4 regions of the Microbulbifer sp. MCCC 1A16149 genome follow, and region 1 is predicted to be linked to each of the others. Evidence: predicted binding sites of a transcription regulator. Region 1 holds the regulator's gene; each other region holds the start of a gene.
What was found. The regulator sigma-54, encoded in region 1, starts transcription at its own class of promoters, with help from an activator protein. The targets are predictions, from matches to a motif close to TGGCACANNNNTTGCNNT.

Region 1 (2,203 bases):
ATCCCCCGCAATCCTAGACAGCCATCACAAATAATACCGGCACAACCAGAAGCAAAAGTCGTTTCGGCACACTTATTGCTTAACCTGCCTCTTGTGTTCCGATTTGCCCCGGGGTAGTCTGCAGGAAATGAGCTTTACGCCGCCGTAACAGATACAGATTCTGTACAGCGCACCAACGCCAGATAATTCTGCCGGCATACCCCCTTATGAAGCAGTCACTCCAGTTAAAACTCGGTACCCAGCTGACGATGACGCCCCAGCTGCAACAGGCCATTCGCCTGCTGCAGCTGTCGACCCTGGACCTGCAACAGGAAATCCAGTCGGCGCTCGACAGCAATCCGCTACTGGAATCGGACTTTGACGAGCACGCCGGCGAGACACACCAGGATCAGAACACCCCCGCCAGCTCCGAAGGCCAGGAGCGCGAAGCCGCCGAGCGCGAGAGCGCCCTCGAGGCCAAGAACGAGTCCACTGCCGATGGCGACTGGAACAGCGAGATCCCGGATGACCTACCGGTGGATACCCGCTGGGACGACATCTATACCGGCGGCAGCTACACCGGCGGCGACGGGGAAGACTTCGCCCTCGAACACCGCAACGCGGTATCCGAGAGCCTGCAGGATCACCTGCTGTGGCAGCTCAATCTCACTCCGCTAACCGATGGCGACAAGCTGATCGGCGAGTCACTGATCGACGCCATTGCCCCCAACGGTTTCCTGGATTCAGACCTGGACGAAATGGCCGAGGCCCTCGAAGTCGAAATCGACGAGGTTCTCGCGGTCCTGAAAACCATCCAGCAGTTTGAGCCGGTGGGCTGTGGCGCCCGTGACCTGCGCGAGAGCCTGCTGCTTCAGCTGCGCCAACAACCGACGGAAACACCGTGGTTGCCCCAGGCATTGATCGTGGTGGACCAACACCTGGACCTGCTGGGGAAACGGGACTTTCGCCAACTGAGCCGCCGCACCCGCCTCAGCGAATCCCAGCTGGGCGAAGTCATGCGCCTGATCCAGACCCTCACGCCCTACCCCGGCGAGGCTTTTGGCGGCGAAGAGCCCCAGTATGTGGTGCCGGACGTCATCGTGAGCCGTAGACAGCAGCGCTGGGTGGTGGAACTTAACCCCGAAACAACGCCCAAGCTACGCATCAACGACGCCTATGCATCGCTGATCAAGCGCGCCGACAACTCCAGCGAGAACAACTACCTGCGCGACAACCTGCAGGAGGCGCGCTGGTTCCTGAAAAGTCTGCAGAGCCGCCACGAGACCCTGCTCAAGGTCGCCAGCTGTATCGTGGAAAAGCAGCAGGGATTTTTCGAACTGGGACCGGAGGCCATGAAACCCATGGTGCTGGCGAACATTGCCGAAACCATCGGCATGCACGAATCCACCATTTCCCGGGTAACCACCCAGAAGTACATGCTCACCCCACGCGGTGTGTTCGAGCTCAAGTACTTCTTCTCGAGCCATGTCAGCACCGACTCCGGCGAGGATGCCTCATCTACTGCCATCCGCGCACTGATCCGCAAGCTGATCGACGCCGAGCAGCCGCGCAAGCCCCTGTCGGACAACAAGATCACCCAGGAGCTGGATTCACAGGGAATCAAGGTGGCCCGACGCACGGTGGCGAAATACCGGGAATCCATGGGAATCCCCTCCTCCAGCGAGCGAAAACGACTGGTTTAACCAGTCAGGTCACAAAGCCGGGGCACTGCAACCCTCCCGCGATCATTTTCTGAGCGACCAATGCACCGACATTGAGTGTATCCTTCCATTCTGGCGCACTTCCTAGTAGGGTTGCCGCCCTGTGCGGGGGTGCTGCCAAATTGTGTTGCACCCGATGAGGAGAAATCCATGCAGATCAATATCAGTGGCCATCATGTTGACGTAACTCCGGCCATTCGCGATTACTGCCTGACCAAACTGGACAAGCTCTCCCGCCACCACGACCTGATCACCAATACACAGGTCATACTTTCCGTCGACAAACTCATCCAGAAAGCCGAAGCGCGGGTTCACGTGAATGGCAAGGATGTGTTTGCAGATTCGGAATCGGAAGATATGTACGCGGCGATTGATTCTCTCGCCGACAAACTCGACCGGCAGCTGCTGAAACACAAAGAAAAGTTACGCAGTCACCGCTAGTCGTAACACAATCAGGTTACCGGCTGGCCTGTACCGCTAGATCATCAGTAAGTTATGACATT
Region 2 (2,203 bases), 400 kb from region 1:
GAGCGCACAAACTTCATGCCGTTGTAATCCATCGGATTGTGGCTTGCGGTCACACAGATACCGCCGTCAAAGTCACCGTGGAAAGTGGAGAAATAAATCTCCTCGGTGCCACACTCGCCAATGTGGTAGACGTCGGCACCCGCATCGCGCAGGCCGTTGGCCAGGGCATCGGTCAGCTCCCCACTGGTCAGGCGGATATCGTGGCCAACCACAACCCGGCGGGCGTCGAGAAACTGGGCAAAGGCGCGCCCCACTCGATAGGCGACGTCGGTGTTCAGTTCATCGGGCACACGGCCGCGCAAATCGTAGGCTTTAAAACAGGTTAATTCAGACATTCAGCCCTTCTCCCCAGGTAAATAGACATTCTTATAAACGTAATTGGTCGCTTCGATAAAACCGTCGACCGATCCACAGTCGAAACGGCGCCCCCTGAAGCGATAGGCCAGCACGCAGCCGCGCTTGGCCTGGGTCAGTAACGCATCGGTGATCTGCACCTCACCATTCTTGCCCGGCGGTGTCTCGCGGATCAGATCGAAAATATCCGGTGTCAGCACATAGCGACCGATGATCGCCATGTTGCTCGGCGCATCTTCCGCCTTGGGCTTTTCCACCATATCGGTGACCTGATACAGGCCTGGCTTGATTTCATTGCCGGCGATAACCCCGAACTTGTGAATCTGATCCTCCGGCACCTCTTCTACTGCAACAATGCTGCAGCGAAACTGTTTATACAGTTGCACCATCTGCCCCAGCACACCCAGCTCGTCGTTCAGGCACAGGTCGTCGGCCAGCACCACTGCAAACGCCTCGTCGCCGATCAGGCGCTGGCCCTGCAGGATCGCATCTCCCAAACCGCGCATTTCCCCCTGGCGGGTATAGGAGAAGCTGGCGCTGTCGATGACCTGGCGCACGCTATCCAGCGCGCGCTCCTTGCCGGTTCCGGCAATCTGGTGCTCGAGTTCGAAGTTGGTGTCGAAATGATCTTCGATGGCGCGTTTACCGCGTCCGGTGACAAAACCAATCTCGGTGAGGCCGGCTTCAATGGCCTCCTCTACCCCGTACTGCACCAGAGGTTTGTTCACCAGCGGCAACATTTCCTTGGGCATCGCCTTGGTTGCGGGCAGGAAGCGGGTTCCATACCCTGCAACCGGGAACAGGCATTTTTTCAGCATGACATCCCTCTCTGGACTTCGCGATCGGCGCCATCCCGCGCCGATTTTCGGCAACTTATCACAAAAGTATGGCAAGAATCAGTCCAAGCGCGCGATCACTTGTGACTGCTTCCAACCCAGTAGTGGCGCGCCCCGCAAACGGTCAAGGGCTAATTGGGACAGTTCTGGTCACAAAAAGGGTTATGACTGACTGGACAAGCTATCCTTAGCCCTTAGAATGCCGGCTCGTGTAAAGATTGCCCAGAATCGGGGACCCAATGAGTAATTTTGTTCAAAAAAGCAGCTACACCCGCGAAGAACTCCTGGCCTGTGGCCGTGGCGAGATGTTTGGCCCGGGCAACGCGCAGCTGCCCGCTCCCAACATGCTGATGCTGGATCGCATCACCCACATTGCCAAAGATGGCGGAGAGTTCGGTAAAGGGGAGCTGATCGCCGAACTGGATATCACGCCCGACCTGTGGTTCTTTGACTGCCATTTCCCCGGCGACCCGGTCATGCCCGGTTGTCTCGGTCTCGACGCCATGTGGCAGCTGCTGGGCTACTTCCTGGCCTGGAAAGGCAACCCCGGTCGCGGACGCGCCCTCGGTTGTGGCGAGGTCAAGTTCACCGGCCAGATCCTGCCGACCAACAAAAAGGTCACTTACCATATCCAGATGAGCCGACTGGTAGAGCGCAAGCTGGTTATGGGTATCGGTAACGGCTCCGTATCCGTGGACGGACGCGAGATCTACACCGCCAAAGACCTGCGTGTAGGCCTGTTCACCCGCACCGACAACTTTTGATCTTTCTGTCTGTCAGACATTCTCTGGCAGACAGATAGAAACACTGTCATATAAAAAAATAACAATTCACTCTACAAGTTTTATTGGAGATCACTATGCGCCGTGTAGCCATTACCGGAATGGGCATAACTTCCTGCATCGGCAATAACACCCAGGAAGTGCTGGCCTCCCTGAAAGCCGGCCGCAGCGGCATCCGCTACATGGAGGAATACGCCGAGCTGGGTCTGCGCAGCCAGATCGCCGGCGTAG
Region 3 (2,203 bases), 1.5 Mb from region 1:
GTCGGAGCCCGGCATGCGAATATCGCTGATCACCACATCCGGGGACTCACTGTAAAAGTCATCCAGGGCGCGATCGCCATTTTCGTAACAGGTGGTGTCAATCCCGGCACGGGAGAGGGCGCGCTCCAGTACCCAGCGGATGGAGCGGTCGTCATCAATGATCCAAACGCGATTGTTCATAATAATTTTCCGGCCTGCGTTTTTACTTTCGAATAATTTGTAATGTCTTCAAGTCCGCTGCGGCTATTCACTCGCCAGCGGTAAATAAATCTGGAATTCGGTCTGTCCCGGCTCGCTTTCGCATTTAATCAGCCCCCGGTGCTGATTGATGATGTGCTGGGAAATGGATAGTCCCAGCCCGGAACCCTCAGCGCGTCCGGAAATCATCGGGTAGAAAATACGCTCGCGAATTTCCTCCGGAATCCCCGGGCCGTTGTCCAGGATGTCGATTCGACAAACCAGCGGACAGTGCCTGCGGCCGATGGTGAACTGACGCTGTACCCGGGTACGGATCGTCAGGCTGCCGGCTTCCAGTCCGATACTTTCGGCGATGGCCTGCATCGCATTGCGCGCGATATTCAATACAGCCTGAATCAATTGCTCGCTGTCTGCGGGGATATCCGGTATCGACGGGTCGTAGTCCCGCTTGATAATCAGCGCTCCGTCGCACTCCGCTTCGATCAACTGGGCCGCGCGCTCGGTAATCGAGTGCACGTTCACCGGCAGCAGCTTCACCGGCTGGCGGGGCCCCAGCATGCGGTCCACCAGATTGCGCAGGCGATCCGCCTCTTCGATGATGATCTGGGTGTATTCACCGAGACCCTCGTCGTTCAGATCTACCAGTTCCCTTTGCAGCAACTGTGCCGCTCCGCGAATTCCGCCCAGTGGATTTTTCACTTCGTGTGCCATGCCCCGAACCAGGTTGCGGGTGGTCTCCTGGGCGGAGATCAGCGCGTCCTCGCGGGCGATGCGCAACAGGCGATCCATGGACTGCACTTCCAGCAATAACAGCCCGAGATCGGTGAGCGGGGTCACCGAGTAGTCGACGGTGCATTCTTCCAGGTTGTGCAGCAGCCACAGGGCGCGGCGCACCGTGTACTTCTCTCCGGTAGCCAGCGCAGAGCGCAGGGCCTGCTGGGCGGAGCGGGACTCGCGCACCACCTCTTCCAGAGGCAATCCGATAGAGCGGGCACTGGACGCCGCAACCAGATCTTCCGCAGCGGAGTTGAGGTAGCACAGGGACAGGTTCTCATCGAGCACCAAAACGGCCGAGGTGAGGTTGTCCAAAAGCAGACGTAACTGACGGTCCTTGAGCATTCGGGGGTCCGATTCTGTTCATATCTCCGGTTCGCTTAATGGCAGTGCAAGAAGCAAACCAAAATGGCGCAAAAACCCGGACACAGGGAAAGGTTTCAGGGGCGTCGGCGCGCGACAGCACACCATAATGCACCAATCTTGTGCATAGAGCAAAAAACAATCAACTTTGATGCTCACAACGGAGCACGGGAAGAATTCGGCGGCTGGGCGTGCACGAGAAGGGACGGTGGACGCCAGGGCGAGGAGAGAGAAGGCGCCCCGGTGCGCAAGTTTGGCGCAGCAGGGCGGGTAAGAAGGAGATCAGCTCAACGGGGCTTGGGCTTTGGCGGCTTGGCCACACCCGGCGCCTGCGGCAGTTTTGGCATCTGCGGCGCCTGCTGGGCCGGGTAATCGGGCACTTGTCCGCCGGGACGCTTCACATGGATCTGGATCGCCTGGGACTGGGCCAGCGGCTGTCCGCCGGCGCTGAGCAATACCGCCTGCACGGTATGCGTGCCGCGCTCCAGCGCGGAAATATCCAGGCTGGTGCCGGAGGACATACCCGACCAGCGCTGCCCATCGATCACCGCATAGAAGGCGTAGCCATCGCGCGGCACCGGATTGAGCGCCACCTGCAACACGATAAACCGCTGCCCCGGGGGGATGGTGGCATCGTTGGCAGGGCTGACAATGGAGAAATTCACCGGGCCCTGGTCGCTTCCGCGGCGCTCCCGATCGTCCTGATCCCGCGGCGACAGTTTGCGTGTGGGCAGCGGCAGGGGTGGCGCTATGGGCTGTACATTGGTGGGCCCGATCTTGATCTTCTCGGCCTTCTGTCCGGCGGGCGGGGAGTCGCTGAATGTCACCCTCCCGTCCGGACCGACAATACGGTACACGCTGTTGCCGG
Region 4 (2,203 bases), 360 kb from region 1:
AAACGCCGGTCTGCTCATCCACAAAAGTGATTGCCGCAGAACCTTCCGCGCGGCCGTGGGCATCGCCGATGGAACCGACATCCACACCCAGCAGCTTCAACTTGGTGCTCATGTCGGCGCCGTTAAACTCCGCGGCTTCACCGCATAGCAGGGATACCGCGGTACGCGCCATGGTGTAACCCGGTGCAACCAGACCGAAAATACGGTTGTCGAACAGGGCGCACTCGCCGATGGCGAAGATATTCTTGTCGGAAGTACGGCAGTGGTTGTCGATCATGATACCGCCGCGCTCGCCCAGCTCGATGCCGGCGGAGTTGGCCAGCTTGTCTTCCGGGCGGATACCGGCGGAGAACACGATCAGGTCGGTGTCCAGGGATTTGTCGCCCTTGAAGTTCATACGGAGACGACCACCGTCCACTTCTTCGATCAGTTCGGTGGCTGTGCTGGTGTGCACAGTCACACCCAGCTCTTCAATTTTTTCGCGCAGCAGTTTTGAACCGCCTTCGTCCAGCTGTACCGACATCAGGCCCGGGGCAAACTCGATCACGTGGGCTTCCAGGCCCAGCTGCTTCAGAGCGTTGGCTGCTTCCAGACCCAGCAGGCCACCGCCGACCACAACACCCACCTTGCCGTTTTTGGCTGCGGCCTGGATTTTGTCCAGATCTTCCAGGGTGCGGTAAACAAAGCACTTGTCGTGTTCGTGGCCGGGGATCGGCGGAACAAACGGATAGGAACCGGTGGCGAGAACCAGATGATCGTAAGACTCGGAGGCACCGCTCGCAGAAGTGATTACCTTGGCCTCGCGGTCGATGCTGACGGCGGCATCGTTCAGGCGCAGGTCGTAGCCCCACTCCCGGTACTGCTCAACCTTGCCCATGGCCAGGTCGTCTGCGGTGCGGCCGCCGAAGTATTCAGAGAGGTGAACCCGGTCGTAAGCGGGGCGGGGTTCGGCACAGAATACCAGCACGTCGAACATTTCCCGTTCGGGACGGTTTGCCAGTTGCTCGAGGAAGTGGTGACCCACCATGCCGTTGCCGATGACGACGATTTTTTGCTTAACCATGATCTCTGCCGTATTTAACTAAGTCTGGTACCAGGTACTGGTTCCTGACATTCGCGACAGAAGGAAAGCGGGGTGGGCCGGGATAGCGGAAGGCTGCACGGGCGTCCCCTCTTCTGTCGAAGAGTGTCAGGCGCCGTTGCCTTGCTAAAAGAATTTCGGATTGTGACAAATAACATTCAATCTCTGTGCCAACTTGCGGAAGACCGCCAGGCACAGGGAAACCACAGGGTTTGTGCAGGCTGTTAAATATTTTTCGGGATTGGGTGCGACAAATTGGTGCGGATTTAGAGTTTGCGCCCCAAGTTGGCACGTGGGCGCAGCTGGGCGGTTACAGGAAGTACAAAAGGTGCGACAGGATCGCCAGCGCGGCCACTACCTGCCAGAACAGCAGGGGGTTGCGTTCCATCAGCGGCGGCTTTTCACGATTGATGAACCTGCTATTCGGTGTGCTGAGATCGTGCACGAACTCCGACAACGCCGGGTAGCGGTTTTTCGGATCCGGTGCGCAGGCGCGACGCAGGGCACCGTCGATCCAATCCGGCAGATCATCCCGGTGCTGCTGTGCGCTGCGGTAACGCATATTGGCGTAGCTTTTCAGGTGGTAGTGACTGCTGCCAAAGCGTTCCTTATAAGGATAGTGACCGGTCAGCAGCTCGTAGGCGATCACCCCGAGGGAAAAGATATCGGAACGATGACTGGCCGCGTCCCCCATAAAGTATTCCGGTGCGCAATAATTTTTGCTGCCCGGCGGTGCGCTATCCTGATAACGAAGCAGCTCCTGCAGGCCCGCCGCATTTGCGCCGCCGAGATCGATCAGCTTCAGCCGCCCATCACTATCCACCATGATGTTTTCCGGCTTGAGGTCACCGTGCACAATCTCCAGCCGCTGCAGACGGCGCAACGCGCTCACCAGCTGCTGTACCAGATTGCGCACCTGATCCAGTGGCGGCTCCGGATTCAGCTGCATCCACTGACGCAGGTTCTGGCCGTCCACATATTCCATGATGTGGTAGAGAAACTTGCGGTCCTTGCGCGGCGGAAACACCTTGACCACCGCCGGATGCTCCAGCCTGCGCCCGGTCCATTCCTCCGCAATAAAACGCTCTATATAGGCCGGGTCGTCAGAGTAGTTTTCCGAAG

Region 2: a site for sigma-54 is predicted at 1,241-1,258, ahead of galU (UTP--glucose-1-phosphate uridylyltransferase GalU). Genes of this name have one in related genera too.
Region 3: a site for sigma-54 is predicted at 1,361-1,378, ahead of glnL (nitrogen regulation protein NR(II)). Genes of this name have one in related genera too.
Region 4: a site for sigma-54 is predicted at 1,237-1,254, ahead of nirB (nitrite reductase large subunit NirB). Genes of this name have one in related genera too.

What each region holds. Positions count from the first base shown of each region.
Region 1 covers NZ_CP185959.1:1,006,909-1,009,111, reverse strand. Annotated here, with positions in the region: gene ACONT6_RS04100 (RNA polymerase factor sigma-54) at 207-1,682, shown strand; gene hpf (ribosome hibernation-promoting factor, HPF/YfiA family) at 1,851-2,141, shown strand; gene ptsN (PTS IIA-like nitrogen regulatory protein PtsN) at 2,196-2,203, shown strand, end outside.
Region 2 covers NZ_CP185959.1:605,474-607,676, reverse strand. Annotated here, with positions in the region: gene ACONT6_RS02595 (phosphomannomutase) at 1-335, opposite strand, end outside; gene galU (UTP--glucose-1-phosphate uridylyltransferase GalU) at 336-1,172, opposite strand; gene fabA (3-hydroxyacyl-[acyl-carrier-protein] dehydratase FabA) at 1,430-1,954, shown strand; gene fabB (beta-ketoacyl-ACP synthase I) at 2,050-2,203, shown strand, end outside.
Region 3 covers NZ_CP185959.1:3,978,104-3,980,306, forward strand. Annotated here, with positions in the region: gene glnG (nitrogen regulation protein NR(I)) at 1-180, opposite strand, end outside; gene glnL (nitrogen regulation protein NR(II)) at 244-1,317, opposite strand; gene ACONT6_RS16410 (DUF4124 domain-containing protein) at 1,623-2,203, opposite strand, start outside.
Region 4 covers NZ_CP185959.1:647,457-649,659, forward strand. Annotated here, with positions in the region: gene nirB (nitrite reductase large subunit NirB) at 1-1,063, opposite strand, end outside; gene ACONT6_RS02770 (protein kinase domain-containing protein) at 1,392-2,203, opposite strand, start outside.